One region of the Hymenobacter monticola genome, then DNA from elsewhere that is predicted to be linked to it. Evidence: riboswitches for the same ligand, from Rfam matches in the RefSeq annotation. Region 1 holds a riboswitch; each other region holds the start of a gene.
The links. Region 1 has a riboswitch for S-adenosylmethionine ahead of MTP16_RS20615 (ATP-grasp domain-containing protein). Riboswitches for the same ligand answer to the same signal wherever they lie in the genome.

Region 1 (7,652 bases):
GGCCACGGCCACCGGCGCCGCGTTGTCTTTGAACTCGGTGTAATTGGCCAAGCCCGTGAGCACGTGCCCAAACAACACGAATAGCACCGTGCACACTGCCAGCGAGCCAAGAATGCCCACCGGCATGTTGCGCTGCGGGTTCTTGGTTTCCTGGGCCATGGTGGCCACGATGTCGAAGCCGATGAAGACAAAGAAGATGACGCCCGCCCCGCGCAGGATACCGCTCAGCCCGAACTCGCCGAAGGTGCCGGTATTGGCCGGGATGTAGGGCTGGTAGTTGGCCGGGTCGATGTACTGCCAGCCCAGCGCGATGAACACCAGCACCACGGCCACCTTCAGGGCTACCACCAGCGCATTGAACCAGGCCGAGCCCTTGGTGCCGCGCGTCACGATGGCCGTAATGGCCAGCACGATGAGCATGGCCGGCACGTTCACGAAGCCGCTCACGGTGCTGCCGTCGGCCAGCGTGGCCGACTCAAACGGCGACATCACCAGCCGCGCCGGAATGTGCAGCCCGTACTTCCCCAGAAACTTGATGAGGTATTGCGACCAGCTGATGGCTACCGTTGCCGCGCCCACCGAGTACTCCAGCACCAAGTCCCAGCCAATAATCCAGGCAAACAACTCGCCCATGGTGGCATAGGAATAGGTATAAGCCGAGCCCGACACGGGCACCAGCGCGGCAAACTCGGCGTAGCACAGCGCCGAGAAGGCGCAGCCCACGGCCGCTACCACGAAAGAAAGGGTAACGGCTGGCCCCGCGTTGTTCGCCGCCGCAATTCCGGTAAGCGAAAACAAGCCTGCTCCTATAATAACGCCAATGCCAATGGCAATGAGGCTGATGCCGTTGAGGCTACGTTTGAGGGTGTTGCCGCCCGTTTCGGCCGCTTCGGCCCGAAGCAGCTCTAGTGATTTTTTAAGCATGTAGTTATTGAGCGCGCCGGTCGGCACGCGTATTAATGAACTGTCATGCTGAGCGCAGCGAAGCACCTTACCACGACGCGACGATTTGTGCGAACGTGATAAGCTGCTTCGCTGCGCTCAGCATGACAGACGAAAGGCGTTACTCACGCCAGCACCTGAATAACCGACTCCGAAAACCGCTCCATCTCCTCCAGCTGCGGACTGGCCTGCAATAGGAAAAAGTCTACGCCCACTTTCTCGAACTCCCCAATCCGGTCCTGCAGCTGGGCGGGCGTACCCGTCAGGCCCGTGCGCAGGCCGCGGTTCGACACCGAGTAGTCCTGCAGCGACACTTGCTGCTCCAGCTGCGTGCCGGCCAGCCACTGCTGGTAGTTGCCGTAGCCCGAGGCCGAGGCCTGCACGTTGGTGATGCGGTCCAACTCTTTTTTTACCTCGAGCTCGGTGTTGCGCACAATGGAGTAGCCGGCCACCCCAAATTTCATCGGCGGCAGGCCTTTCTGCTCGCGGCGGCGGCGCATATCGGCAATGCGGGCGCCTATGAGTTCGGGCGAGTCGCCGTGCATTACGTAGCCGTCGCACTGGGTTGAGATGAGGTCCTTGGCCGCTTCCGATTCGCCGCCGGCGTAGAGGAACGGCGCCTTGACAGGCTTGGGCTGCAGGATGTTGTCGGCCACTTGGTAGTACTTGCCCTCGTAGCTGAAATGGTCCTGCGTCCACACGTTCTTCACCACGTCGAGCCACTCGCGGGTGCGGGCGTACCGGTCGTCGTGCTGCTCGAAGTGCAGGCCGTACTTCGTGGCCTCGTCGCGCCACCAGCTCGACACCACGTTCAGCGACAAGCGGCCGGGCGCAATTAAATCAATGTTGGCGGCCTGCTTGGCCAGCAGCGCGGGGTTGTGGAAGGTGGGGCGCACGGCCACCATGATTTCCAGCTGCTCGGTCACAGCAGCCAGCGCGGCGGCCGTGCTCCAGGCTTCCAGCGACGGTGCCTCGGTGCCCTTGATGTCGTTCAAATACAGTTCGGCGATGAGCGTGAGGTCGTAGCCCCAACCCTCGCTGCGCTGCGCCAGCTGCTTCACGTAGCTCCAGTCGGTGGGCATCTGCTCGTCCTCGACGTTGCGCAGCCAGCCCCCAAAAATGGGCATCCAATATCCAAATTTCATGGCAGTTTTCTTATTGCCAACCGTCATTGCAGCGCACAGCGAAACACCCTCTCCCGGTGAGTATTCTTCGCTGCAACGAAGCGGCGAGGATGCCTCGCTGCACGCCGTGTTGACGGTTAACCTATTTCTTGATAAGCGGCTTAAGCCGTTGCCAACTCGACTTGCACGGCCGCCGGCACCGCAGCCGGCAGCTGCGTTTCGAGGTAGTCTACGAAGCGGGCGTAGGGGTCAAAACCCACCACGTTCACGGCATCGGCCACGAAGTTGGAAAGAGCGTTGATGTCGTAGAACAGCACGTCGCCGGTGCGGTCGTCGATGAGGTATTCGATGCCGCCCACGTCGATTTTGGCGGCGGCCACGATGCGCTCCACGGCGGCAATTACCTCAGCCGGCGGCGTGAAGGCTTCCACCTGAATCCCTTTTTTCGGCGCCTCCGTGAGGCAAAACTCGGCCGACTGTTCCTCCGGAATCTGGCAGATTTCGGCCGGGCACAGGTTGAAGCTCTCGCCGGTGGTGTACACCTTCATGGCGTAGAGGAACTTGCCGTCCAGCGTTTCCACGCGGTGGATGTTGCCGCCGCGGGGCGTCACGTACTCCTGCACCAGGGCAGTCTGGTCAATGCCGAGGTCTATCTGGTTGGCGTCCACGGCCGCTTGCAGGCCCTCAATGGTGTCGAAGCGGATGATGCCCGCGCCGCTGCCGCCGATGTTCACCTTCACCACGATGGGGAAGCGCAGCTCGCGGGCCGCGTCCACGGCGCGCGAGGCGTGGTTGATGACGCGCGAGGCCGGGTACTTCAGCCCCAGCGACTCAAACAGCGAGAGCTGCCGGGCCTTGTTGGTTTCGATGCTGGTGGCCACCGAGCCGTTGATGATGCGCGTGCCGATGCGCTCCAAATGCGTGGCGTAACCGGCCGTGTGGAAGATGCCCTGTCCGTGCCCGCGCAGGTAGGCCGAGGAGCTCATGCGGTTCACCACCAGGCTGTAGCGGCTTTCTTTTTCCGAAGGGTTGAAGAGGTGGTGGGCGGCGTCAATCTTCTCGTAGGGCAGTCCGCGGCGGTCCAGCTCGGCAAAGAGCGGCTTGAACCATTCGGGGTGCTCGAAGTAGATGCCAATGGGCTTTTGAACAGCAGACATACTTGGAAATAAAGTAGTTGAAATACAGGCAAGCGGGCACGCTGCTCAACGCAGGTGGTGAACTGGCAAAGCCCGAAATGAGAGGAGGATTTGGCCGCCCAGCGCCTTGCGCCAGGCCACGGCCGAACAAGGATGAGAAACCTCGACGGATATGCGCAACACCGCAGCCGCACATGGCGGCCCGGCGAAGCCAATATGCTCCGGTTTCGGTTTAGCTACCCGCGATGAAAAAGAGGCACCGGGTTAAGCCAGGCAACAACAGCAACAACACGCCATGCCAGCCCGGTGCATCAGCGCCAGACGGGCATTAAAAGCTGTAAAAATTGCGGGTTGGTTGTTGGAGGCTTCCACGGCAACTTGTTTTTATATGGTCAGGAATTGGCACCGTTTCAGGAATATCCCAGATGGTTGCCGACGCGTCGTAGAGCCTGTCTCTCAGCGTCTCTGTATAAAAACAATCCTTTGGGGAGAAAGAATTGATACGGCAAAGATACAGCAAGGCCCTTCGATTTGTTCAAACCGAGGGGCCTTGCTATGAAAAACGGGTTATTTCCGCAGCGCCAGTCGCAGCCCGCCCATCAGCCAGCGGGTGGGCATCTGAGCGCCCAGCAGGTCGGAATACTTCTCGTTGAACAGGTTCTGCACCTGGCCCGTGAGCCACAGCCGCTGAGGCAGCAAGGCCACTTCGAGCCGGGCGTTGAACACCGTGTACTCGGCGTTATTTGTGCGGTTGATGGCTGCGGCAGTGCTGGCGTCGCGCTGCTTCCAGAGGCCGCTGAGGCTGCCGTTCACACGCTTTGAGGTTAGGCTGACTGTGCCTGACACTACCTGGCGGGCAATGTTGGCGAGGTACTGCGAGGCGATGTTGTCGGCATTGCTCACCTTCACCAGCATATAGCCCACGCTGCCGTCAAAGCGGGTGGTAGGTGAGAATTGGCGCTGGTACACCAGCTCCGTTTCCAGGCCGCGGGTAGTCACGTCGAACAGGTTTTGGGCGTAGCGGTAGGTGGCGGCGGGGTTGAGGTTGGTGAGGCCGCTGGCCTCGATGACGCGGGCGCCGGGCGTGGGCACGTAGTCAATCTGGTTGTTGCCCTTGCGCAAAAAGCCGGTGGCTTTCACCGTGAAACCGGGCAGCGAGCGGTAATCGGCGCCCGCCTCGTAGTTCATCGTGCGCTCGGCCTGCAAGCCGGCGTTGCCCACGTTGAAGCCGCTGGGCACGGTGCCAGCCCGGCCGTTGGCGTTATAGCGCTCGGTGAAATCGGGCGCGCGAATGGCCCGGCCGATGGCGCCGCGCACGGTCAGCTCCTCCCCTATCTGCTGGCTCACGTTGAGCTGGGGCACCACTTCGGTGCCGTAGGCCTGGTCGTGGTCGAGGCGCAGGCCGCCGGTGAGGGCTAGGCCCGCCGTGGGCGTGAGGGCCACCACGCCGAAGGCCGCGTAGTGCCACTGGTCGTGGTTGCCGCGGTCGTTGCTGACCACCGAGCGGTGGTCGGCCTGGCCGCCCAGTGTGGCCCGCAGCTTGTCCGTGAATTGCTGCTGGTGGCTGAGCAGCACGTTGGTATAGCGCGTGAGGTGGTCGCTGGCCACCGAGGTGGGCGTATAGAGGTAGTAATCGGTGCTGCGGCTGGTCGACACCTGAGCCTCGGTGCGAGCCCGCTCGTTGTGCTGGTAGCGCAGCTGGCCCTGGTACCAGTCCTTATTGGTGGTTTCGCGCGAGAGGTCGCCGATGGCCGTGGTGTAGAAATACTGGGCGCTGTAGTCGCGCCGGTCAAGGCTGGCGCGGGCAGCGGCGCTGAGCTTGGGCGTCAGCTCATAAGCGGCCGAAAGCGAGTAGGTTTTCAGGTCGACGTCGCTGCGCTGGGTGCCGGGGTAATCGCGCAGCTGGCCGTCGGTCTTGTTCAGCAGGATGCCGCCGCCCAGGCGCAGCTTGCCGGACGCCAGGAAGCCGCCGGTGTTGGTGTGCCACAGGTTGTACTCGCCACGCATGGTGGTGCTGGTCAGCTCGGCCTCGTGGCGCCGCTCGGTGGCGGCGAAGGTTTTGGTGACGATGTTGATGACGCCGCCCACGGCGTCGGGGCCATAGAGGGCCGCGCCAGCGCCGCGGATGATTTCAATTTGCTCAATCTCGGCCGGCGTGATGGGCATGTAGGCGCCGAAGTGGCCGGTCAGCGGGTCGTTGAGTCGCATACCGTCAAGCAGGAAAAGCACCTGGTTGAAGGTGCTGCCGCGCATGCTTACATCGGCCTGCGCGCCGAAGCTGCCGCGGCTCTGAATTTCCAGCGCCGGCAGGCAGCGCAGCAAGTCATCGATGGAATTGACGGGGTAGCGCGCCACGCTGGCACCGGAAATGACCGTGACGGCGTGCCCAGTCTGGTTGCTGGGCTGGGTGAGGCGCGAGGCAAAAACGGTGACTTCGCGCAGGCTGCGGGCGCTGTCGGCGGGCGTCTGGGCCAGCGAGTTATAGGCGATGAAAGAACAGAAAAGCGGTGTAGCGTAGCGCGTCAGTCGCATGCATTGAGGCCTTGATGAGGGTGCAAACTTACTGTAGCGTGGACTCTGCGAGTCCGCGCACCGCGCCGCTCGTCTGCTGTTCGAGGTTCTGGCGGGCGCGGACTCGCAGAGTCCACGCTACTTTCGTAGCCCCGCAAGCAACCCCGGCGTTCCGGTTCGGTCCTTCGCGCGAACTCACCATTTCACTCACCGAAGTTTTAATGAAGCATCTTCACCTGCTGGGCCTGCTCGGCCTCGTAGCCAGCAGCGCCGCCTACGCCCAGGCGCCCGGCGCCAAGCCGGAATCGCCCTACCGCGCCTCCGCCACCAAGATTAACGACCTGGTACACACCAAGCTCGACGTACGCTTCGACTACAAAAAGCGCTACCTCTACGGCAAGGAGTGGGTCACGCTCAAGCCCCACGCCTACCCCACCGACTCGCTGCGCCTCGATGCCAAAGGCATGGACATCAAAACGGTGGCCCTGATGAACGGCGGCCAGCAAACCCCGCTCAAGTACGACTACGCCGACGGTATGAACCTGCGCATCAACCTGGGCCGCATGTTCAAGCCGGGCGAGGAGTACACCATTTACATCGACTACACCTCCAAGCCCGACGAACTGAAGGTGCAGGGCTCGGCCGCCATCACCGACGCTAAAGGTCTGTATTTCATTAACCCCGATAGCACTACCGCGGGTAAGCCAGTGCAAATTTGGACGCAGGGCGAGACGGAAGGCTCCTCGGCCTGGTTCCCCACCATCGACCGGCCCAACCAGAAAACCACCGAGGAAATCTCGATGACCGTGCCCGCCAAGTACGTGACGCTGAGCAACGGCAAGCTGGTGAGCAGCACGCCCGCCGGCCCCGGCCTGCGCACCGACGTGTGGAAAATGGACCTGCCCCACGCGCCCTACCTCTTTATGATGGCCGTGGGCGACTTCAAAAAAACCACCGACACTTGGCGCGGCAAGGAAGTGAGCTACTACCTAGAGCCCAAGTACGCGCCCTTCGCCAAGCAGATTTTCGGCAACACCACCGACATGCTGGAGTTCTACTCCAACCGCCTCGGGGTGGAGTACCCGTGGAATAAATACGCCCAGATTGTGGCCCGCGACTACGTGAGCGGCGCCATGGAAAACACCACCGCCACCCTGCACGGCGAGCAGGTGCAAATGACCGACCGCGAGCTGCTGGACCGCCCGTACAGCAGCGAATCGGTGATTGCGCACGAACTGTTTCACCAGTGGTTTGGCGACTACGTAACGGCCGAAAGCTGGAGCAACATCACCGTGAACGAGTCGATGGCCGACTTCTCGGAAGGCCTTTACGCCGAGCACAAGTACGGCCGCGACGCCGCCGATGCCCACTACTACACCTACCTGCGCCGCTACCTGAGCTCGCCGCGCGACGCGGCCAAAACGCTGGTGCGCTTCCACTACGACCAACAGGAAGAAGTATTCGACTTGGTGAGCTACCAGAAAGGCGGCGCCATCGTCGACATGCTGCGCACCTACCTGGGCGACGACGTGTTCTTCGCCGGCCTGCAGAAATACCTCCAGGACAATAAGTTCGGCAACGGTGAGGCGCACCAGATGCGCCTGGCGTTCGAGGCCGTTTCGGGCCAGGATTTGAACTGGTTCTACAACCAGTGGTACTACTCGCCCGGCCACCCCGTCGTGACCATCGACTACGCCTGGGACGCAGCCAAGAAGGTGCAGTCCGTGACCGTGAAGCAGACCCAGCCGGGCACGCCCTTCCGCCTGCCCTTCACCATTGATTACTACGTGGGCGGCAAGGTGATGCACCAGCCCGTGACCATGACCCAAGCCACCCAGACCTTCAGCATGCCCCTGGCCGCCAAGCCCGAGCTGGTGAACGTGGACGCCAGCAAGAAGCTGCTCTGGAACAAAACCGACAACAAATCGGCCGCCGAGCT
Region 2 (7,652 bases), 490 kb from region 1:
CGGGTTGCTGCCGGGCCCGGTTGAGTAGGTGCGGATTGGGGCAAGTCCCCCACCGACCTGACCCAGCAACACCCCGACGGTGTTGCGGTTGGTGCTGGTCGTCACGATATCCGGCCGGCCGTCGCCGTTCACGTCGGCCACGGCCAAGCCATTTGGACGGGTAGTGCCGATGGTTGGGTAGGTGCTGACCGGGCCGAAGCCCCCACCCGCTAGTCCAGGCAGTATTCCGACGCTGCCGTCGTGGTTTGTGACAATGTCTGCTCGGCCATCGCCATCCATGTCGGCCACCGCTGCGCTTTTCGGGTAAGCGCTGGTTAAATGAAAGCTGAAGGGAGCAAAGCCCCCGCTGGCCAGCCCTAGCAGCACTCCCGCCGAACCGTTGCCGGTGTTGGCCGCCACGATGTCCGGTCGGCCATCGCCGTTCACGTCGGCCACGGCCAAGCCATTTGGACTGGTGCTGGCATTAATTCCGGTCAGGTACGTACTGGCGGGAGCAAATCCCCCACCGACGAATCCCAGCAACACCCCGACATTGTTGGTTAGGAGATTGGTTGCTACGATGTCCGGTCGGCCGTCGCTGTTCACGTCGGCTAACGCTAGGCCAAAGGAGAGGTCGCCACCAGTCAGGTAGGTGTTAATGGGGGCAAAGCCCCCACCGGACCGCCCCAGCAATACGCCCACGGAGCCCCCTGAGGAATTCACCGTCACGATATCCTGCCTGCCATCGCCGTTCATATCAGCCACGGCCACATTGTAAGGGAAGGTGTTCAAGCCAGTCGGGTACGTACTGGTTGGCGCAAAACTGGCCGGGGTTTGGGCCTGGGCCCCGCCGGCTGTAGCTAGTAGCAGCCCCAGCGCCGCCAGCAAGCGGGCCCGGCGTAGGTGAGTAGGAGAGGAGAGGTGGGGCATAAGAAAAAGATAAATGATAAACGGGTAGTCAATGGCCTTAAGGACTAATATTAGCGCCGAAATTCTTACTCAAAATTCATGCCTCCATCTAAGGCCGAACTGATTGGTAATAAATAATTCAGGTCCTGACGCCACTCCTACTGCCACCAAATAGGCACCCCAAAGCTGCCGTAATAAAATGACGCCACACCCCACGCCAAGCATTGAAATCGATTGCAGAAATGCGTATATTTATAAATGGCACGTTTCATCAATCACCTCGTCCACGTCTGGGGCCTGAGCCCGGTGCACTACTGGCACCTGCGTCTGCTGTTCGCCCTGTTGCTCGTGCCCCTGCTGGGGGTGCTTTACATCGTGTTTTTTGACCGGCCCCGGCGCCCCACCATGGGCCGCAAGCTGTGGCAATAAGCGTGTGACGGGTGGGGCTAAAAGGCAGAAACCAGCAAAGCCGTGTGGCGCGCAGCGCAGCATGATGTTTCTTTGAGGCGTTCATACGCCTCTGCTTGCCCTATGCTACACGAAACCCTGCTGCTGGTTCTTGGTCTGCTTTTCGTGGTGTTTCTGCTGGTGATGCTGGGGCAGAAACTGGGCATTTCCTACCCCATTTTCCTGGTGCTGGGCGGGCTGGCGCTGAGCTTCGTGCCCGGCCTACCGCGGGTGGCCATCGCGCCCGACCTCATTTTTCTGATTTTCCTGCCCCCACTGCTCTACGAAGCGGCCTGGACGACTTCGTGGAACGACTTCTGGCGCTGGCGGCGGGCCATTGGGCTGCTCGCGTTTGGGCTGGTGGGGTTCACCTCGGCCATTGTGGCCTACGTGGCGCAGGCCGTCATTCCAGGGTTCACGCTGGGGCTGGGCTTTTTGCTGGGCGGCATCATCTCGCCCCCCGATGCGGTGGCGGCCACCTCGGTGCTGCGCGGCGTGAAGGTGCCGCGGCGCGTCACGGCCATTCTGGAGGGGGAGAGCTTGATTAACGACGCCAGCAGCCTGATTGTGTTTCGGTTTGCGCTGCTGGCGGTGCTCTCGGGCACGTTTGTGTGGCAGGAGGCGGCCACCAGCTTCGTGGTAGTGAGTGGCATGGGGCTGGTGGTGGGCATTGTGGTGGCTTGCGGCTTCTTTCTGATTCACAAGTACCTGCCCACCACGCCCAGCATCAACACGGCCCTCACCTTCATGGCGCCTTATGTGATGTACCTGCTGGCCGAGGAGTTCCACTTTTCGGGCGTGCTGGCGGTGGTGAGCGGCGGGCTGCTGCTTTCGCACCTCTCGCACCGCGTATTCGATGCCAACACCCGCCTGCAGGCCAACAGCGTGTGGGCTGCGGTGAGCTTCGTGCTCAACGGGCTGGTGTTCATTCTTATTGGCTTGCAGCTGCCCATTGCAGTGGGCGGGCTGGGCGAATACTCCCTGCAGCAGGCCATTTCCTACGGGTTGCTGATGAGCGGGCTGGTCATCGTCATCCGGCTGCTGTGGATGTATCCGGCGGCGTTTGTGCCCCGCTTTTTGAGTGAGAAAATCCGCAACAGCGAGCCAAGCCCGGGCTGGCAGGGCACGCTGGTGCTGGGCTGGGCGGGCATGCGCGGGGTGGTGTCGCTGGCCTCGGCGCTGTCGGTGCCGCTGATGACGAACGACGGCCTGCAATTCCCGCAGCGCAACCTCGTGCTGTTCATCACCTTCGTGGTCATCCTCGTCACGCTGGTGCTGCAGGGGCTCACGCTGCCGGCCATCATCCGCTTCACCAAAATAGCCGATAACGACGACCGCATGCCCCTGGAGGAGCAGGAAGCCGGTGTGCGCCTGCACATGCGCGAGGCCGCCGTGAAGCACCTGCAGCGCCAGTACCCCGCCGAAACCGAGGCCAACGAGCTCATTGCCCGCCTGCAGCAGCGCATGCAAACCGAAATCAACCTCACCGCCCGCACCCTCAACTCGCTGGAAGTGAACGACGCCGGCCGCGCCGCCCTACGCCAGTACCACATGGTGCTGCTCGATGTGCTGAACGTGCAGCGCCAGACGCTGGAGCACCTGCGCCACCACGACTCCTACGACGACGAGGTGCTGCGCCAGCAGGAAGCCCAGCTTGACCTCGACGAGGCCAAGGTGAAGCATATTGAGCGCTAAACCGCAGGAGCCGCGCCGCTAATTGGGGCGCTCGCAGGCAGCCAGCTGCCGGCGGTGCACGCGGAAGCGCAGCAGCCCCACCAGCAGTACCACGGCTGCCACGGCCAAGGCCATGTAGCCCAGTCGGCCGCCGCGCTCGGGATGGAACTGCAGCAGGGCCAGCCCAAACCCCACCAACGCCAGACAGGTGCGCACATAGGTAAGCAAGGTGCGTTCGTTGGCGAGGCGGGTGCGCTGCAGGGCCAGCCGGTCGGTGAGGGAAAGAGGGGAGGGAGCGGAAGGACGCATGAGGCCAGCGGAGGTAAGCGGAGTAAAAAGGATTTTTGAGGCCGACTACTTGCGCGGTTTTACTTGCCCGCTATATTTGCAGCGCGCTCCCTCATACGGAGCACTTATCAAGAAAGGCGGAGGGACAGGCCCTGCGATGCCTTAGCAACCAGCAGCAATGCCAGGTGCTAAATCCTGTTCTGAGTCGGCTTTGGCCGGTTCAGGAGAAGATAAGTCTACAAGATGTGCCCCGACTGCAGCGGGATGCTCTTCTGACTTGTCGGAAGGGCTTTTTTTATGCCTTTCCGGTGAGAAATCTTGAAAGTGCTTAGGTAAGCGGGTGCGTTTTCGTCTCAACCACAAAAACGCCAACAACCCATGCAAGCCTCCACCCGACTCATTCAGTCTTTTCCCGTCGACGAGCTCACCGGCGCCCTCGCCGTGCCTATCTACCAGACCTGTACGTTCGTGCAGGAGTCGCCGGGCGTCAACAAGGGCTACGATTACTCCCGCACCGCCAACCCCACCCGCAGCGCCTTGGAAAAGCTGCTGTCTGGCCTCGAGCACGGCCATTCGGCCTACGCCTTCGCCAGCGGCATGGCCGCCATCGACGCCGTGCTCAAGCTGCTCTCGACCGGCGACCAGATTGTGGCCATCGACGACATCTACGGCGGCGCCTTCCGCCTGTTCGAGCACGTGTACCGCCGTTTTGGCATCGACATCGTGTATTGCGACACCGCCGACCTGGCCCAGGTACAGGCCGCCATCACCGACCGCACCCGGCTGGTGTGGCTGGAAACGCCTTCCAACCCCACGCTCAAAATATCCGACATTGCCGGGCTGGCCGAGCTGGCCCACGCCGCCGGCGCCTGGCTGTGCGTCGATAACACCTTTGCCTCGCCGGTGCTGCAGCAGCCCCTTTTGCTGGGCGCTGATTTAGTGGTGCACAGCGCCACCAAGTACCTGGGCGGCCATTCCGACCTCATTGCCGGGGCCGTGGTGGCGGCCACCGAGGAACTGGGCAAGCAAATCCAGTTTATCCAGAACGCCTCCGGCGCCATCCTGGGCCCGTTCGATTCGTTCCTGGTCATCCGCGGGCTCGAAACGCTGCACCTGCGCATTGCCCAGCACTGCCGCACGGCTCTGCAGGTGGCCCGGTTCCTGCAAACCAGGCCCGAAATCCAAGCCGTGTACTACCCGGGGCTGGCGTCGCATCCGGGCCACGCCCTGGCCAAGCAACAGCAGCCCGACGGTTTCGGTGGCATCGTTGCGCTGGTGCTGAAGGATGACACCGTGGAGGCAGCCACGCAGCTGGCTACCAGCCTGCAATATTTCAAGCTGGCCGTGAGCCTGGGCGGCGGCAAAAGCCTCGTGTGCCACTCCGCCTCGATGACGCACACGGCCATCCCGGCTGAAACGCGCCGCGCCGCCGGCTTCGCCGACAGCCTGCTGCGTCTCTCCATCGGCCTGGAAGCCGCCGACGACCTGATTGCCGATTTGGCGCAGGCGTTGGATGGCTTGGGCGTTGCAGAGCCGGTGGCGCTGGAAACGGAAGCGGTGCTGGCGTAAGCGCAGGCGGCATTTCGATGGTGCCCCGACGCACGGTCACGGCACGGTGCTGCGGTAGAGCACTTAGCGGATTACTAGCCCGTCGGGCGGCGCGCCACGCTGCCTGACGGGCTTTTGCGCGTTGAATGGTGCGGCGGAAATAGTCGGTTAGAGCAACCTGATGCATTCGGCGTCGTTTCCTTTAGCTGAGCTTATCCTTCTCTTTTTCCTTCTTTCCACATGAATCTTTATTACCAACCTTCCAACAAAATGCCTCTGGGAGGCGTGCTGCTGTTTTTGCTGGGCGGTGTGCTCGCGGGGGGCGTGCTGGCGTTCGTCTACATTTACGCCATCTGGTACATCCCTTTTGTGTACATCAACTTCTTCCTGTGCCTGGGTTTCGGGCTGGTGTTGGGCGGCATTTTGATGATGCTGGCCAAGGCCGGCAAGCTGCGCAGCCCCACCGGCGTGGGCTTGCTGGCGTTGCTGGTGGGGCTGGCGGCCGTGTACCTGGAGTGGAGCGTGTACCTCACGCTGCTGTTCAATGCCGAAACCACCGGCGCCGGGCGCGATGCCGATACCAGCACCTCGTTTAGCGCCAGCATGTGGGCCGATGTGCTCACCCACCCCGCCGCCATGTGGGAGGCCATTGGCAAAATCAACGAAACCGGCACTTGGTCGCTGAAAGGGGCCACGCCCTCGGGGGTGTTTCTGGCCCTTATCTGGGTGGTGGAGCTGCTCGTCATTGTGGGCGGGGCCTACTGGCTGGCCCGCTCGCAGGCCACGGAGCCCTTCTCCGAGGCGACAAATGAGTGGGCTGATGAAGAAACTTTGCCCCATCCCATCGGCTACGCGCAAGATGCCGACCACGTCCGCACCGCCCTCGAAACCGGCCAGTACCACACCCTCACGCCGCACGAAATGCAGTCGGAAACGGAGCCGTTTGCCCGCCTTAAGCTGCATCGCGCCCCCAACGACGGCAACTGCCAGTACCTGACCCTGGAGAACGTGACCACGAAAGTCGACGACAAAGGCAAAGCCACGCAGTCAACGACTACCGTGGTGCAGCACCTGGCCATTTCAACGGCCGCGTATGAGGAGTTGAAAAAACGCTTCGGCCAGCTACAAGCCTAAGCAAGGGCCGAAAGCACTTGTACCCCGAAGCTCCTGCTTCGGCCCGTCAGAACGTTCTAACGGGCCGAAGCAGGAGCTTCGGGGTACGAGTGCTTTAAGCGCAAACCGCCCGCTTATACCAGCGTGCGCAGCGCCTCGCGGCTGAAGCCAACCATTTCATCCAGGCGGCCTTGCTGAATTTTCTCCACCCAATCCGGGTCCACAATCAACTGGCGGCCCACGGCCACGAGGTCGAATTCATTCCGGTCGAGCCGGCGCAGCAGCTCGTCGATGCTCTGAGGCTCAGAAGCTTCGCCCGCGAAACCGGCCAGGAACTCGCCCGACAAGCCCACCGAGCCCACGGTGATGGTGGTTTTGCCCGTGAGCTTTTTCACCCAGCCGGCGAAGTTCAAATCAGAGCCTTCGCTCTCAAATTCCGGTTCCCAGAAGCGGCGCTGCGAGCAGTGAAAAATGTCGACGCCGGCCGCGGCCAGGGGCTGCAGCCAGGCTTCCATCTCCTGGGGGGTGTGGGCCAGCTTCACGGCGTAGTCCTGCTGCTTCCACTGCGAGAGGCGCAGGCTGATGACGAAATCTTCGCCCACGGCGCGGCGCACTTCGCGCACCAACTCCACGGCCAGGCGGCTGCGCTGGGTGAGGTCGTCGCCGCCATAGGCATCGGTGCGCTGGTTGAGGCCGTCCCAGAAAAACTGGTCGATGAGGTAGCCGTGGGCGCCGTGCAGCTCTAGGCAGTCGAAGCCCAGGCGCTTGGTGTCGGCCGCGGCCTGCGCAAAGGCCGCAATGGTGTCGGTGATGTCCTTTTCGCTCATGGCCTTGCCCGTGGCTTCGCCGGGCTTGAAGAGGCCGGAGGGCCCTTCGAACTGTTCCGAAGGTTTCCAGCCGGAGCGGTGCTCGGCCATCACGCCCATGTGCCAGAGCTGCGGGCCAATTTTGCCGCCGGCCGCGTGCACTTCGTCGATGACGTGCTGCCAGCCGGCCAGGGCCGCTTCGCCATAGAAATGCGGGATGTTGGGGTCGTTAGACGACGCCGGACGCTCCACCACGGTGCCCTCGGAGAGAATGAGGCCGACCTGGCCCTCGGCCCGGCGGCGGTAATAGGCGGCCACGTCGGCGCCCGGCACGCCGTCTGGCGAGAAGGAGCGGGTCATGGGCGCCATGACAATGCGGTTTTTGAGTTGCAGGGATTTCAGCGCAAAGGGCGCGAAGAGGGCGTTGGTGGACATTTCTTAATGCGGTTGATTCGTAGAGAAAGGAAAGTTGACAACAACCGGCTGTGGGCGGGTTTTGATTTTTGAGAGGTTGCCCTGACATCCGAGCTTCCCATCGGGAGGAAAGCGCTTGATGAGTTTTTAATTCGGAAATCACCCGTGCCACTGTGGCCCTCTTTCCCTATGGCTTCGTGCGCCAAGCGAACCGGGGCCGGGTGAGGCTTTGTCCGCTGCGCCAGTTATAAATTCCTTTTTTAAGCCACCCCAGCCCCGTTTGCTGCGTAAGTTGCGGCCGATGCGACGCCCCCTCTATTTCTTCTTGTTACTCCTCCTCGGCGCTACCCAACTGCCGGCCTGCGCCCAATCGGCGACCGACAAACCGGCGGCGGCCGAAATCGGTGTGCCCGGCAAGCCGTTGCCCTGGCTCGATTCCGTCCTGTCGGCCTCGCCTATTCTGCGCATGCACCA
Region 3 (7,652 bases), 1.9 Mb from region 1:
GGCTGCCCGGTGGCAGGGTCAGGGTCGCGCGGGCTGGTGCTGCCGTAGCAGGAGCCCTGCACGTTGGCGCAGATGATGAACCACTCGGCGGGGTCGTAGTAGCAGCCCGGGCCCACCAGGCCGGGCCACCAGGTCAGCACGTCGGCGTTGGCCGTGAGGGCGTGACACACCCACACCACGTTGTCGCGGTCCTCGTTGAGCTGGCCCCAGGTGCGGTAGGCTACGCGGGCATCTTCTAAGGTCTCTCCGCTTTCAAGAGGCAGGCTGGGGATGTAAAAAAACTGTTCTGACATGGGTTCTAACAACTAAAAGCAGCAGTAGAATCGGCGCACGAGGCCCACCATCGGTATCTCACCCCCATACTTCCTCCAACTGTAAATCAGGAAAGTCGGTGAGCCCGTGGGCCGATTCTACCGCTGCCAAATACCTAGGCCGCCAGCGAGGCTGGCGCCGGCCCACCAGAGGTGGCCCGCCAGCGGCAGTTTTTTAGTGATTAATGGTTAACGGTTAGTGGTCAATGGCCTTTTGGAACCAACTAACCGTTAATCACTAACAATTACACTTCCAGCGGCTGGGCGTGCTCCAACTCGGGTTCGTCTACTTCATCACCCTCAGTGGGCTGGGTCGCAGTGTTGCCCACAGCATCGAATGCCGCTTGCAAGTCGGCTTTAATGTCCTCGAAGTGCTCGATGCCGACCGAGAGGCGCAGCGAGGTGGGCGTGACGCCAGCCGCTAGCTGCTCGGCCTCGCTCAGCTGCTGGTGCGTGGTGGCCGAGGGCTGAATGATGAGCGTCTTGGCGTCGCCCACGTTGGCCAGGTGGCTGATGAGCTTCAGGTTGTCGATGAATTGCGTGGCTGTTTCCTTGCTGCCCTTGATGCGGAAACTCAGCACGCCACCGAAGCCGCGCTTCAGGTATTTCTGCGCCAGGCGGTGGTAGGGGCTGCTGGCCAGGCCGGGGTAGTTCACGCTTTCTACCTGCGGGTGCTGCTCCAGCCAGGTGGCAATTTTCAGGGCGTTTTCCACGGTGCGGTCCACGCGCAAGCTCAGGGTTTCGAGGCCTTGCAGCAGCTGGAAGGCGTTGAAGGGGCTCTGCGAGGGGCCGAAGTCGCGCAGGCCCTCCACCCGGGCCCGGATGATGAAGGCGATGTTGCCGAACGGCCCGCCCTTGCCGAATACGTCATTGAAAACCAGTCCGTGGTACCCCTCGCTGGGCTCGGTGAACTGCGGAAATTTGCCGTTGCCGAAGTCGTAGGTGCCGCCGTCCACAATCACGCCGCCGATGCTGGTGCCGTGCCCGCCAATCCACTTGGTGGCCGACTCTACCACGATGTGCGCGCCGTGCTCCAGGGGCCGGAACAGGTAGCCGCCCGCGCCGAAGGTGTTGTCCACAATCAGCGGCAGGTCATACCGGTTGGCGATGGCGGCAATGGCCTCAAAATCGGGAATGCTGAAGCTGGGGTTGCCAATGGTTTCGAGGTAAATGGCCTTGGTTTTCTCGTCAATCAACTCCTCAAAAGAGGCCGGGTTGTCGCCATCGGCAAAGCGCACCTCGATGCCCAAGCGCTTGAATGCCACCTTGAACTGGTTGTAGGTGCCGCCGTATAGGAAGGCCGTGCTTACAAAATTGTCGCCGGCCTGCAGGATGTTGTTCAGGGCAATAAACTGAGCTGCCTGGCCTGAGCTGGTGGCCAGGGCCGCCACGCCGCCTTCGAGCGCCGCCACGCGCTGCTCAAACACGTCGGTGGTGGGGTTCATCAGGCGGGTGTAAATATTGCCGAACTCATTCAGGGCAAAGAGGTTGGCGCCGTGCTCGGCATTCTTGAACACGTAGCTGGTGGTTTGGTAAATGGGCACGGCGCGCGAGCCGGTGGTGGGGTCGGGCTGCTGGCCGGCGTGGAGTTGCAGCGTTTCGAAGTGCAGGGAGGGAGCGGACATGATGCGGTTGCGTTTGGGGGATTGAAAACCCGTAATGATGAATTGTTTGGATTTGCCAAAATGCTTTGGGTAAGCGCTTTATGACGTAATAATCCCCCGAATAGCCCGTGTTGAAGCGGCGGCCCGAACCCAGCCGCGCGAGCCCAAAAGGGCGCGCGCCGGCCGTGGCAAGCCACCAGAAAATCCAGAAAGGAGGGGAGGGGGAGCCTAAGCTGAAATCAGCTTAGCAACAACACGGGCAGCAACAGCACATTCGCATTCGTGCCGGGCGCGTGGCGTGGAGCTGGCCGGCAAGGGCCAAAACAGAAAAACCCGAAACCACGGCGCGGAAAGCAGCCGGAGCAGTCGGGTTCAAGAAAGCGGATTCAGCGGAGTATTCCATGGCACTCGAATCATATGCCCCAAGGTGGCCGAAGCCGCCGTGGGTAGGAATTGGCACCTTTCGCAGAGGATGGTTGCCAGCGGGTCAGGGAGCCTAGTCTCTCGCCGCTTCTGTATAAAACTTGAAACTTCCCGCCGTTAGCAGGGAGTACCGCGTTGGTAGGGCAAATGTACGGGAGAAATTTTTGGATGGGCAATGCGAAAAGCGAAAAATATTTTTCGCTGGCTCAAGCCAGCTGTCATCCTGAGCGCAGCGAAGGACCTCCTCACGTCAAAGCTTCCTGACGTGAGAAGGTCCTTCGCTGCGCTCAGGATGGCAGTTGGTTATGATTAATATAAACGCAAAAAAGCCACCCTGAAACAGAGTGGCTTTTCTCACCTTTTTTCTGCAAAAAAGTACCTAGAGACTAGGTATCGTCAACACCTGGCCCACTTCGATGTGGTCAGGGTTTGCGCCGATTGTGGCCTTGTTGGCCTCATATATCTGATGCCACTTGGCGGCGTCGCCGTAGTGGTTTTTGGCAATTTTAGAAAGCGAGTCACCGCTCACCACGGTGTACGAGTCGCCGGTCGTAGCCGGTTGGGCGTCGGCGGCGTTTCCGAAAAAATCAGTGCCGCCAGCAGCCGGTTTCGCTGCGGGCTCTACGGGTTTTTGCTCGCCTTTGTCGCTGAGAAAATCAAAGAGTCCCATGGATTAGTTCAGTAAGATGGAGAAAAATTGTGGAGTAGCCGACGTGCGAGCCAGCTAACAGGGCCCATATACGGGCCGGTCCCGGCGGGGTTTCGCATTAAACTCTTTTGCTTAGCCGCCGTAAGCCGACGAGTTTGCAACCGCAGACCACCTCATTCTTTCACCATTTTTTTTGTGCTCATGAAACCTCAGTCTCTGTTTTCGCTCCGTTATGTGGCCAGCTTGCTGTTGCTGCTGTCCTTGTTCGTTACCGCCTGCGGCAACGACAAAGGAAAGGTAGAAGGCGTGAATATGCTATACGGTACCGATAGCAAAGTTTGGAAAACCGCCAAAGAAACCGATGCTACCGGCGACAAAGTAAAGCAAACCGACGCGCAGAAAGACCAGCAGCTGCACGTTTTTGCCAACGGCAACTACACCATGACCGACGGAGCCGCCGGCGCTGTGTCGGGCAAATACACCTTCGACCAGGCTGCTAAAACCATCTCTTTCACCCCCGAAGGCAGCTCCACGTCGAACCAGTTTGCAGTAGAAACCCTCACCGACGACAAGCTCACGCTGAAGTCGGCCGACGGCGCCACTCTGATGCTGGAAAAGGAATAAACTTGGCGTTTGCTGATGATAAAAAAGCCCCGAGCCATTGCGGTTCGGGGCTTTTTGTTTGAACGATACGCTCGGCTTGACGGGCTGTTTTACAACGCTGCGGGCCGCTTGCCAAACACCCGCGCCACCCAGCGCGGCAGGAAAATCAGGCCCAGCACCAGGTAGAGGTAATAGGTCACGATGCGGTAGAGTAGCACCACGAAGCTCGTCATGGTAGCCGTGCCGATGAACTTGCCGAAAAAAGTGGGAAACGCGCCCTCCGCAATGCCCGCGCCGCCCGGCGTGATGGCCACCAGCAAAATGACTTTGTAGGTGATGTTGCGGGCAAAAATGAACAGGAAGGTGCCCGTGTCCATGGGCACGAAGGCGGCGATGAGGCAGCCGATGATGGCGTAGCGGGCCGTCCAGACGAAGGCCGTGCTCACGCCCGCCCGCCACCAGTAGGCCGGGCCGGCCCCGCGCAGCTGCTGCGAGGCGCGCACCAGCTCCTGCCCGTGGCGGTAGGCCGGGCGGCGCCAGCGCCGCAGCAGCCGGAACGAAAACAGCCGCACCAGCAGCCGGCGTACCGACTTCGGATTGACAAAAATGGCGTACAGCATCAGCCCCGCGTAGAGCGTTACGAACAGGTAGCTCACCCCAAACGCCACCCGCAGCGTGGCCACGAAGCCGGTTTGCAGGGCCTCGTGGGGGTAGAGCCCGGCGCCCGCGATGAGCACTACCAGCGGCACCATCACCACGTAATAGAGGTTGTCGAGTAGGGCCGTCACCATGATGTATGCCAGCCCCTTGCCCAGCGGAATGCCTTCTTTTTCGAGAATAAAAGGGGCCGCCCCCGTGCCACCCTGGCCCGAGGGCAGCACGCAGGAGGCAAATTCCCAAATCATAATCACATCAAGCGCCTGCCGGTAAGTGAGCTCGGTTTCGGCAATGTGGCGGATGCGGTAGATGTAGCCCAGGTCGCGGGCGGCCAGCACCAGCACGGCCGCCAGCAGCCAGCGCCAGTCGGCGTGGGCCAGCGGGGCCAGCTCGCCGGGCTTGTAGCTGTGCCAGAACAGGTAGCCCACCACCAGCAGCCCCAACACCACCGGCAGGATGAGGCGCGAGGGCCGCAGCCGCTGCAGGAAGTGCGCATCGTCGGCGTCGGCGGGCGGGGTGGCGGGGAGCTGGTCGGTCATCAGGCAGGAAAGTAGCAGCTGAACAAAAGTAGAGGCTGCCCTGTCGGGCGCCGCGTTAAAAATCAATTAAGAGCAACACTGGCAGATAAAAAGAACGTCATGCTGCGGTTAGCGCAACATGACGTTCTTTTTATCTGCTTTCAGGAAGCTACTGGCTACGGCCGGCCGCCGGGGCTGCCCGCCGGCACAGTGCCGTTGGGGGTAGCCGTGCCTTGCGAGGGCACGTTGGCCGGCGAGTTGAGCGGGTTGCCCACTGGCGCGGCTGGCTGGCGGCCCGTCGAGTCGGCGGGCTGGGCCGTGGGGCGCTGCATGTTGGGGAAGCCGGCGGGGCGCTGGCCGTTCATGGGAGCGCCGGTGCTGTCGGCCGGGGTTTTGCCCGAGGTGCTGTCGCTGGCCGTGCCGCGCTGCTGGCCGCCGGGGAAGCCGGCGGGCCGTTGGCCGTTGCCATTGGCCGGGGCGCCGGGGTAGGCGCCGGCCGGGCGTTGGCCCGGAGCTGCACCGCCGGGCGCTCCGCCGGGCCGCTGGCCGCCGCTAGGGCGTCCGCCTTGGCCGCCACCGCCACCGGTATCGCCACCGCCGCTGATGTCGCCGCCACCGCCGCCGTCGCCTTTCAGGTCGTCGTTGTTGATGCTCTTGCCGCGGCGCGTGGGGCCGGCCGTGAGCTTGCCGATGCGATAGCTGAAGTTCACCTGGAAGCTCAGGTTGTGCAGCACGGTGGTGCTGGTTTGGTCCAGCAGCGGGCTGCTTATCGTGTTGCGGATGTTGATGGAGTTGGTGAAGAAGTTCTGGGCGCCAATGCCAAAGCTGCCTTTCTTATCGGCAAAGTCGCGCCGCACGCTCAGGCCGTAGAAGCCAAAGCCGCTTTGCTCGCCCTGCAGCTGCACCTGCCGCCCGCGGTAGAAACCGAAGGCCTGCACGGCCAGCACATCGGTAAACTTGTAGCTGCCGAACAAGCGGCCGCTGGCCACGAAGCCTTCGTTGCTGGCGTTGTAGAGCCGGTCCGACACGTTGTTGTTCAGCACGGCGTAGTAGGTATCGATGCCGCTGTTCAGGTTGAACTTGCCGCTGTTGAGGCTGGCGAAGATGCTGCCGCCGTAAGCGTCTTCGCGGCCAATGTTGTCGAAGGTGATAATCTGCACCCCCGTGGCCACGTTGTTGATGATTTCCGGCCGCCGCACCGACTGAATCGAACCGGTGGTGTTGCGGGCAAAGGCCGAGAAGTTCAGGTTTACCTTTTTCAGAAACAGCGTGCTGTAGCCCAGCTCGTAGTTGTTCGTGTACTCGGGCTCTAGCTTGGGGTTGCCCTCGCTGATAATGAGCGGGTTTGACTGCTGCCGGTTCGGGTTCAGGAATTGCAGCGAGGGACGCTGGATGCGCCGGTTGTAGGCCAGCTTCACCACGTTGCCGTTGGCGAGCTTGCGCGAGAGGTTCACGCTGGGCACCAGCACGCCGTAGTCGGGAATGGCCACCGCATTGCCGTCCTTGAAGTCGGCCGTGATGGTGGTGTACTCGTAACGCACACCGGGCTTCAGGGTGAAGCCTTTAGCCAGGCCGATGGTGTAGGCTGCGTAGCCGGCGGCCACGTTCTGGCGGTAGTTGAAGCCGTTGTTCAGCCCCACGCCCACGCGGGGCACGTAGGCGCCGTTTTCGCCCTGGGCCACGAGGTAGCTGTAGTCGCTGTTCACGCGACGCAGAATGTCCTTGGCGCCAAATTCCAGCACCTGCGTCTTGCCGATGGGGGATTGGTAATCAGCCTGCACCGTGAATTCCTCGTTGGAACTGGGGTTGTCGTTGCGCAGGCGGCTGGCCGTGCTGAAATCCGAATTCAGCACGGTGTTCGTGAAGTCGTTCGTGCGGTCGTTGCGGCTATACAGCGTCAGGATGCTGAATTCCTGCTGCGGCTTCTCGAAGGTGTGGGTGTAGTTCAGGCTGGCATCCACCGTGCCCGAGTTGTCCACCACGCTCACGTCGCGCACCGAGTTGTTTTGCGGCAGGCTGGAAATCGTGGTCAGGCGGCTCTGGTCGTTGTTGGAGCGGCGCGCGCCGTACGAGAGCGAGGCCTGCAGCGAGTTGTGCTTGTTGATGTCGTAGTCCCAGCCCAGCACCGAGCGGCCGAAGCCCTGGTTCTGTTTGGTACTGGCCGACTGCGAGGTGGTCGACAGCACGTTGTCGTAGCCGTCCTTCACCGTTTGCCGGTTCGAGAAGCTGCCCGGAATGTTGTAGCCCGCCCGGCCGCCGGCATTGAGCGTGAAGCCCATCTTGCCGGTGCGCAGGCTGCCGTTCAGGTTTAGGTTGCTGCTGCGCGTGCCCACGCTGGCGTCGATGCCCAGCGTGCCGCCGCTCAGGTTGTTGGTTTTGGTGATGATGTTGATGATGCCGCCCGAGCCTTCGGCGTCGTACTTGGCCGAGGGCGAGGTGATGACTTCCACCGACTTAATCTGCTCGGCCGGAATCTGGCGCAAAGCGTCGGCAATGCTGGTGGCGGCAATGGCCGAGGGCTTGTTGTTGATGAGCACCCGGATATTGCTGGAGCCGCGCAGGCTCACGTTGCCGTCCAGGTCCACGCTCAGCAGCGGCACGCGCTTGAGCACGTCGGTGGCGTCGCCGCCGCGGGCCGTCTGGTCGTTTTCGGCGTTGTACACGGTGCGGTCCACCCGCTCCTCAATCAGCGGCTTTTGGGCCACCACCACTACTTCGCCCAGCTTCTGGGCCGAGGTAGCCAGGGCCACCGCGCCCAGGCTCGTGGTGTTGCCGGCCGTGACTATCACGCCCGCTTTGTCCTCGTTTTTATAGCCCAGAAAGCTGACCTGGACGGTGTAAGTGCCGGCCGGGATGCCCGCCAGCACAAATTTGCCGTCGTCGCCTG
Region 4 (7,652 bases), 1.5 Mb from region 1:
GCCTGACCCCGCCCGTCGTTGAACGGTCAGATGTAGTATTGTTCAACGACGGGCGGGGGCAAGCCCCGCCCCTACTTTCTATCAAACTCCATCCCATGCTTTCCCCCGCCGAAGCCATCGCCCTCGTCCTCGCCACGGCCCGCCCGCTGCCGCCCGAAACCGTGCCCCTGCTCCACGCCGCCGGCCGCGTGCTAGCCGAAACGCTGACGGCCGACCGCGACTTTCCGCCTTTCAACCGGGTGGCCATGGACGGCATTGCGGTGGCCCACGCCGCCTGGGCTGGCGGGCAAACGGAATTTGAAATTCAGCACGCGCAGTACGCCGGCGCCCCGTCCCGGCCCCTGCTCGACCCCAGCAAGGCCGTGGAGGTGATGACCGGCGCGGTGCTGCCCGCCGGCACCGACGTAGTGGTGCGCTACGAGGACATCCTGCTACACGACAACCGCGCCCGCATCCAGATTGCGGCGCCCGAAACGTCCGGCGTCAACATCCACCACCAGGCCGCCGACCGCCGCGCCGGCGATGCCCTGCTGACGCCCGGCACCCGCCTGGGTCCGGCCGAGCTGGCCGTGGCCGCCACCGTGGGCGCCGCCGAAGTGGCCGTGACGCGCGCCGCCCGCGTGGCCGTGGTGAGCACCGGCGACGAGCTGGTGGGCATTCAGGAAACGCCGCTGCCGCACCAGATTCGGCGCTCCAATGCCTACGCGTTGCAGGCGCTGTTCACGCAGGACGGAGCCGCGGTTTCGCTCTTCCACCTGTCCGATGCACTCGATGAGCTGCGCGACGGCCTCACCAAAATCCTCGGCGCGGGCTTCGATGCCGTGGTGCTGAGCGGGGCCGTGAGCAAAGGCCGCGCCGACCACCTGCCGGGCCTGCTGCGCGAGCTGCACGTGCGCGAAATTTTCCACGAAGTGCAGCAGCGCCCCGGCAAGCCGCTGTGGTTTGGGGCCCGGGAAGGCGGGCCGGTGGTGTTTGGCTTGCCTGGCAATCCGGTTTCCACCTTCATCACGGCTTGCCGCTACGCGCGGCCCTGGCTGCGCGCCGTGCAGCAGCCGGAAGGTGCGCCGGCAGTAGCAGCGGTTGAAACCCCTGCGCCGGCCGTGCTCACAGTGGATATCAACTTCAAGCCCCAGCTCACACACTTCGTGCCCGTGCGCCTGACCGTGGATACCGAAGGCCGGCGCCTGGCTACGCCGCTGCGCGTGGGCGGCTCGGGCGACATGTTGAGCCTGGTGGGAGCCACGGCGTTTCTGGAGCTGCCGCCGGAGCCGGCCGTGTTTCTGGCGGGCAGTGCGTGGCCGTGCTGGGTGCTGTAAGCTGGCTTTTATGGTTCTTTAGTTGAACTTCTGGCCCCGGACTGCGTACAGCAGCCCGAGTCGCAGCGCCAGCGGCTGAGTGTTGAGGGTGGCCCGGCGCACTGGCCACCGTCTTTTTTCTCACCGGAAGCCACCCGAATTATGCCGACGAAAAAAGCAAGCACCGCCAAAAAAGACCCCTGCTGGAAAGGTTACGAGCAGGAAGGAACCAAGAAAAAAGACGGCAAGACCGTCCCGAATTGCGTGAAGAAAGACTAGCTCTTGTAGCGGCTTTGTATAGCAGAAGGCCCCGGCCTGCGCCCACTTGGCGCGGGCCGGGGCTTTGTTTTGGAGGTAGGCCCACGGGGCCAAATTGATTTAAAGGGTTGCGTCGTATCTTCGCCCTACGCTGCTATCCAGAAAGACCGAGGGACCGGGCCCGATGACGTCTTGGCAACCTACCGCGAGTAGGTGCCAACTCCCGTTTCACCGCTGTTTTTGGTGAAAGAAGATGACAGCCGGAACTGTGCCAGCCCGCACGGGTTTCTTTCTGGATACGCGCTTACGTAGCTATTCGACCCCAGAAAAGAAATGCCCACCGCCACCCTCGCCGCTCCTTCTCCGCTTCCCCAAATCCTGCGCCAGCGCCTGCTGATTCTCGACGGCGCCATGGGCACCATGATTCAGCGCCACCCGCTCACGGAGGAGGACTTTCGCGGCGCCCGCTTCGCCGACCACGACCGGCCCCTGCGCGGCAACAACGACCTGCTGAGCCTCACGCGGCCCGACATCATCAAGGGCATCCACGCCGAGTATTTCGCCGCCGGGGCCGACATGGTGGAAACCAACACCTTCTCGGGCACCACCATTGCACAGGCCGACTACGGCCTGGAGCACGTGGTGTATGAACTGAACTACGAGTCGGCCCGCCTAGCCCGCGAGGCGGCCGATGAATACAGCACGCCCGACAAGCCGCGCTTCGTGGCCGGCGCCGTGGGCCCCACCAACCGCACTGCCTCGCTCTCGCCCGACGTGAACCGGCCCGGCTTCCGCGCCGTGACGTTTGACGAGCTGGCCACTGCCTACCTGGAGCAGGTGCGCGGCCTCGTGGATGGCGGCGTGGACACACTGCTCATCGAAACCATCTTCGACACGCTGAACGCCAAGGCGGCGCTCTACGCCGTGCAGAAATTCTTTGACGATGGGGGCCGCGTGGTGCCCGTCATGATTTCGGGCACCATCACCGACGCCTCGGGCCGCACGCTGAGCGGGCAGACGGTGGAGGCATTCTGGAACAGCATCAGCCACCTGCCGCTGCTGAGCGTGGGGTTGAACTGCGCCCTCGGTGCTCACCAGCTTAAGCAGTACGTGGAGGAGCTGAGCCGCATTTCCGACGTGCACATTTCGGCCTACCCCAATGCCGGCTTGCCCAATGCTTTCGGTGGCTACGACGAGTCGGCCCAGGAATTTGCGGCGCTGGTGGAAGACTATTTGAAAGACGGCATCGTGACGGTGGTGGGTGGCTGCTGCGGCACCACGCCCCAGCACATCGCCGAACTGAGCAAGCTGGCCGAGCGGTACAAGCCGCGCGAGTTGCCGACTGAGTTGCAGCCCGCCACCCACCTCAGCGGCCTGGAGCCATTCGACATCAAGCCCGAGAGCTTGTTTGTGAACGTGGGCGAGCGCTGCAACGTGACGGGTTCGCGCGCTTTTGCCCGGCTCATTCGCACGGGTGCTTATGAGGAGGCGCTGGCCGTGGCCCGCGTGCAGGTGGAGGAAGGCGCCCAGGTGCTCGACATCAACATGGACGAGGGCATGCTTGATTCGGAGCAGGCCATGACGACGTTTCTGCACCTCATCGCCTCCGAGCCCGACATTGCGCGGGTGCCGGTGATGATAGACTCCTCGAAGTGGAGCGTGATTGAGGCCGGCCTGAAGTGCGTGCAGGGCAAGAGCATCGTGAACTCGATTTCGCTGAAAGAGGGCGAGGAGGTGTTTTTGCAGCGGGCCCGCACGGTGCGCCAGTACGGCGCGGCCATGGTGGTAATGGCCTTTGACGAAGAAGGCCAAGCCGATACCTACGAGCGGCGCATTGCCATTTGCCAGCGCAGCTACGACCTGCTGATGGGCATCGGCTTCCCGGCCACCGACATCATTTTCGACCCCAACATCCTCATCGTCGGCACCGGCATGGAGGAGCACCGCAACTACGCGGTCGACTTCATCGAGTCGGTACGCTGGATTAAGCAACACCTGCCCGGCGCCCTCACCAGCGGCGGCGTGAGCAACATTTCGTTCTCGTTCCGCGGCAACGACGTGGTGCGCGAGGCCATGCACGCGGCCTTCCTCTACCACGCCATCCGGGCCGGGCTGGACATGGGCATTGTGAATCCCAACCAGCTGGCGGTGTACGACGAGGTGCCCAAGGACCTGCTGGAGCTGGTGGAAGACGTGCTGCTCAACCGCCGCGCCGACGCCACCGAGCGCCTGCTGGAATTCGCCGACACGGTAAAGAAGAAGGACAAGGTAGAAGCCGTGGCCGACGCTTGGCGCAGTCTGCCGGTACAGGAGCGCCTCTCGCACGCGCTGGTGAAGGGCATTACCGAGTTTATTGACGAGGACACCGAAGCGGCCCGCCGGGAACTGGCCCGGCCGCTCGACGTAATTGAGGGCCCGCTGATGGCGGGCATGAACGTGGTGGGCGACCTGTTTGGGGCCGGCAAGATGTTCCTGCCGCAGGTGGTGAAGTCGGCCCGTGTGATGAAAAAGGCCGTGGCCTACCTGGAGCCGTACCTGTTGGCCGACAAGCAGGGCTCGGACCGGCAGACGGCCGGCAAAATCCTGATGGCCACGGTGAAGGGCGACGTGCACGACATCGGCAAAAACATTGTGGGCGTGGTGCTGGCCTGCAACAATTTCGATATTGTGGACCTGGGCGTGATGGTGCCCCTCGAACGCATTCTGGACGAAGCCCAGGCGCAGAACGTGGACGTTATCGGCCTCTCCGGCCTCATCACCCCTTCGCTCGATGAGATGGTGTACGTGGCCCAGGCCATGGAAAAGCGCGGCATGAAAACCCCGCTGCTCATTGGCGGCGCCACCACCTCGCGCCTGCACACGGCCGTAAAGATTGCGCCGGCCTACAGCGGCGCCGTGGTGCACGTGAACGACGCCTCGCGCAGCGTGGGCGTGGCGGCGGGCCTGCTAGGCTCGGGTGAAGTGGCGTATGCCGAGACGGTGGCCGCCGACTACGCCGCGCTGCGCGCCGACTACGCCAGCCGCCAGCGCGAGAAGAACTACCTGACCATCGAGGCGGCCCGCGAAAACGGCTTTAAATCTGACTGGAGCGCGGTTTCGATTACCAAGCCCAGCTTCCTCGGCACCAAGGTGCTGGAAGACTACGACCTGGCCGAGCTGGCCGAATACATCGACTGGACGCCCTTCTTTCACACTTGGGAGCTAAAGGGCCGCTACCCGCGCATCCTCACCGATGAGACACTGGGCGAGGCCGCCACCAAGCTGTTCGAGGATGCGCAGGCCATGCTCAAGCGCATTATTGACGGCAAGTTGCTGTCGGCCCGCGCGGTGCTGGGATTCTGGCCGGCCAATACGGTGGATTACGACACCATCGAAATCTACGCCGATGATTCGCGCGACACAGTAGCCACCGAGTTTTTCACCTTGCGGCAGCAGGGCGAGAAGGGACCACGCATTCCCAACCTCGCCTTCTCTGACTTCCTGGCGCCGAAGGCATCGGGACGCGCCGACTACCTGGGTGGCTTTGCCGTGACGGCCGGCATCGGCATTGAGACACTGCTGGAACAGTTTGCGGCCGACCACGACGACTATTCCAGCATCATGGTGAAGGCCTTGGCCGACCGCTTGGCCGAGGCCTTTGCCGAGCGTCTGCACGAGCGGGTGCGCCGCGAGTTCTGGGGCTACGCGCCCGACGAGCACCTCACCGGCGAAGAGCTGGTGCAGGAGAAATACCGTGGCGTGCGCCCTGCCCCCGGCTATCCCGGCTGCCCCGACCACACCGAGAAAATTACGCTCTTCCAACTGCTCGACGCCGAGGGCAACACCGGCATTTCGCTTACCGAAAATCTGGCCATGTACCCGGCCTCGTCGGTGAGCGGCATGTACTACGCCCACCCGGATGCCCGCTACTTCGGCCTCGGCCGTATTGGCCTCGACCAGGTGAGCGACATTGCCCACCGCAAGGGCATGGCCACAGCCGAGCTGGAACGCTGGCTGATGCCCAACCTCAACTACGAGCCGAAGAAATAGTGTAGCGTGGACTCTGTGAGTCCGCGCCCTACAGTGTCAATAGAAAGTTCCGACCTCACGCTTCCATGCGCGGACTCGCAGAGTCCACGCTACATTCAATGAAAGTTACCGACCACCTGGCCAAGGCCAACGGGAAAACCCTTTTCTCCTTCGAAGTGCTGCCGCCGAAAAAGGGCGAAAACATCCACAACCTGTTTTCGAACATTGAGCCCCTGATGGAGTTCAAGCCGCCGTTTATCGACGTGACCTACCACCGCGAGGAGTACGTGTACCGCCACCACCCCAACGGCCTGCTGGAAAAGAAAACCGTGCGCCGCCGGCCCGGCACCGTGGGCATTTGCGCGGCCATTAAAAACCGCTTCGACGTGGACACCGTGCCCCACCTCATCTGCGGCGGCTTCACGAAGGAGGAAACCGAGAATGCGCTGATTGACTTGCACTTCCTGGGCATCGATTCCATCCTGGCCCTGCGCGGCGACCCCATCAAGAGCGAGGGCGTGTTCAAACCCGAGCCCGACGGGCACGCTTATGCCTGCGACCTCATTGGGCAGGTGGCCAACCTGAACAAGGGCGAATACCTCGACCAGGAGCAGGACGACGTGTGGGCCACCAACTTCTGCATCGGCACGGCCGGTTACCCCGAAAAGCACTTCGAGGCTCCCAACTACAACGCCGACATCCGCTACCTTAAGCACAAGGTGGACCGCGGCGCCGACTACATTGTGACGCAGATGTTTTTCGACAACGAGGAGTTTTTCCGGTTCGAGAAGCTGTGCCGGGCCGCGGGCATCGACGTGCCCATCATTCCGGGCCTCAAGCCGCTCACCACCAAGAGCCAGCTCACCATGCTGCCCCGCTCCTTCTACCTCAACCTGCCCGAGCCGCTGGTGGAAGCCGTGAGCCAGTGCCGCGACAACGACGCGGCCCGCGCCATCGGCATCGAGTGGTGCCTCAACCAAAGCCGCGAGCTGATGGCCCACGGCGTGCCCTGCCTGCACTACTACAGCATGGGCAAGTCGGAAAGCATTAGGCGGGTGGCAGCGGAGTTGTTTTAGAGCCGGTTCTGAGACAAATCCAGCACGTCGTGCAGCGCGCCAGCGAAGCCCCTTTACCGCGAAGGCAATTCAATCGTATGGATTGATAGTTGTGCAGTAAAGAGGCTATGCTGGCGCTTTGCACGACGTTCTTTTTTAAATCTGACGGACCCCTAAAGTGCTCGACGACCTGTTTGCCCAACTACGCACGGCCACGGCACCGGCCGAGATTGAGGTGCTGCAAAGCGGCATCTGGCAGCTCTGGCTCACGAGCGGCGACGTGGCCCTCGACAAAATGCTGGAAGCTGGCATGCGCGCCATGCAGGCCGAAGACCAGACGCTGGCCATTAAACATTTTACCGAAATAATTCAAATCAATCCGGAGTTTGTCGAGGCCTGGAACAAGCGCGCCACGGCGTATTATTTGCGGGGCGAATACCGGGCTTCGCTCGACGACATTGCCGAGACGCTGCGGCGGGAGCCCCGGCATTTTGGGGCGCTGTGGGGCGAGGCCAGCATCTGGCGCCAGCTCGGCGAGTACCGGCGCGCATTGCGGGCGTTAGGGCATTTGGCCGCCATTTGCCCGCACTTGCCTGGCCTCCACGAGCAGCAGCTTTACCTACGCGAGCGCCTCGAAGACGGCGGTGCGCTGGAATAGCAGCATGGGAAAAAAGAAGATTTTGCTACCTTAGGTCTCAGCAAACGTTTGGGACCGAACCAGCGGCAATTTCTCCTTTTTCAATACCCGTGCCACTATGAATAATTACATTTACGCTATTTGTCAGTTTCCCCTCTTCGCATTGGCACTGACAGCTAATGCCCAAAAAATGCACACCACCAAATGGGAAAGCGGCCAGCTCGACCGGCGCACCAAAGTGGGCGTGTGGGAATACTATGGCTACACGCCGTCGAAAGAGCAGGTGGTGGTGCAGCGCTACGACCACTCGGCCAAGCAGTTGCTGTACTTCCGGCCCAGCGGTGAGTTTATTTATAACATCGAACTGAAGCCGGGCCAGTGGAAACGCCACGCCGTGGA

Region 2: linked by a shared signal. The riboswitch ahead of MTP16_RS22625 (trans-sulfuration enzyme family protein) and the one ahead of MTP16_RS20615 (ATP-grasp domain-containing protein) in region 1 are both predicted to bind S-adenosylmethionine.
Region 3: linked by a shared signal. The riboswitch ahead of MTP16_RS05095 (O-acetylhomoserine aminocarboxypropyltransferase/cysteine synthase family protein) and the one ahead of MTP16_RS20615 (ATP-grasp domain-containing protein) in region 1 are both predicted to bind S-adenosylmethionine.
Region 4: linked by a shared signal. The riboswitch ahead of metH (methionine synthase) and the one ahead of MTP16_RS20615 (ATP-grasp domain-containing protein) in region 1 are both predicted to bind S-adenosylmethionine.

What each region holds. Positions count from the first base shown of each region.
Region 1 is NZ_CP094534.1:4,916,312-4,923,963, forward strand. Features, by position in the region: gene MTP16_RS20605 (amino acid permease) at 1-924, opposite strand, end outside; gene MTP16_RS20610 (LLM class flavin-dependent oxidoreductase) at 1,068-2,087, opposite strand; gene MTP16_RS20615 (ATP-grasp domain-containing protein) at 2,228-3,223, opposite strand; SAM riboswitch class I at 3,584-3,678, opposite strand; gene MTP16_RS20620 (TonB-dependent receptor plug domain-containing protein) at 3,770-5,734, opposite strand; gene MTP16_RS20625 (M1 family metallopeptidase) at 5,935-7,652, shown strand, end outside.
Region 2 is NZ_CP094534.1:5,406,741-5,414,392, reverse strand. Features, by position in the region: gene MTP16_RS22645 (T9SS type A sorting domain-containing protein) at 1-909, opposite strand, end outside; gene MTP16_RS22640 (hypothetical protein) at 1,147-1,317, shown strand; gene MTP16_RS22635 (Na+/H+ antiporter) at 1,420-3,030, shown strand; gene MTP16_RS22630 (YidH family protein) at 3,049-3,318, opposite strand; SAM riboswitch class I at 3,420-3,534, shown strand; gene MTP16_RS22625 (trans-sulfuration enzyme family protein) at 3,676-4,866, shown strand; gene MTP16_RS22620 (hypothetical protein) at 5,116-5,979, shown strand; gene MTP16_RS22615 (NADH:flavin oxidoreductase) at 6,093-7,199, opposite strand; gene MTP16_RS22610 (D-alanyl-D-alanine carboxypeptidase) at 7,504-7,652, shown strand, end outside.
Region 3 is NZ_CP094534.1:1,177,429-1,185,080, reverse strand. Features, by position in the region: gene metX (homoserine O-acetyltransferase MetX) at 1-293, opposite strand, end outside; gene MTP16_RS05095 (O-acetylhomoserine aminocarboxypropyltransferase/cysteine synthase family protein) at 557-1,936, opposite strand; SAM riboswitch class I at 2,326-2,439, opposite strand; gene MTP16_RS05090 (LysM peptidoglycan-binding domain-containing protein) at 2,718-3,008, opposite strand; gene MTP16_RS05085 (hypothetical protein) at 3,189-3,611, shown strand; gene MTP16_RS05080 (lysylphosphatidylglycerol synthase transmembrane domain-containing protein) at 3,701-4,786, opposite strand; gene MTP16_RS05075 (TonB-dependent receptor domain-containing protein) at 4,942-7,652, opposite strand, start outside.
Region 4 is NZ_CP094534.1:775,958-783,609, forward strand. Features, by position in the region: gene MTP16_RS03470 (molybdopterin molybdotransferase MoeA) at 96-1,316, shown strand; SAM riboswitch class I at 1,705-1,813, shown strand; gene metH (methionine synthase) at 1,887-5,582, shown strand; gene metF (methylenetetrahydrofolate reductase [NAD(P)H]) at 5,681-6,637, shown strand; gene MTP16_RS03485 (tetratricopeptide repeat protein) at 6,795-7,274, shown strand; gene MTP16_RS03490 (energy transducer TonB) at 7,444-7,652, shown strand, end outside.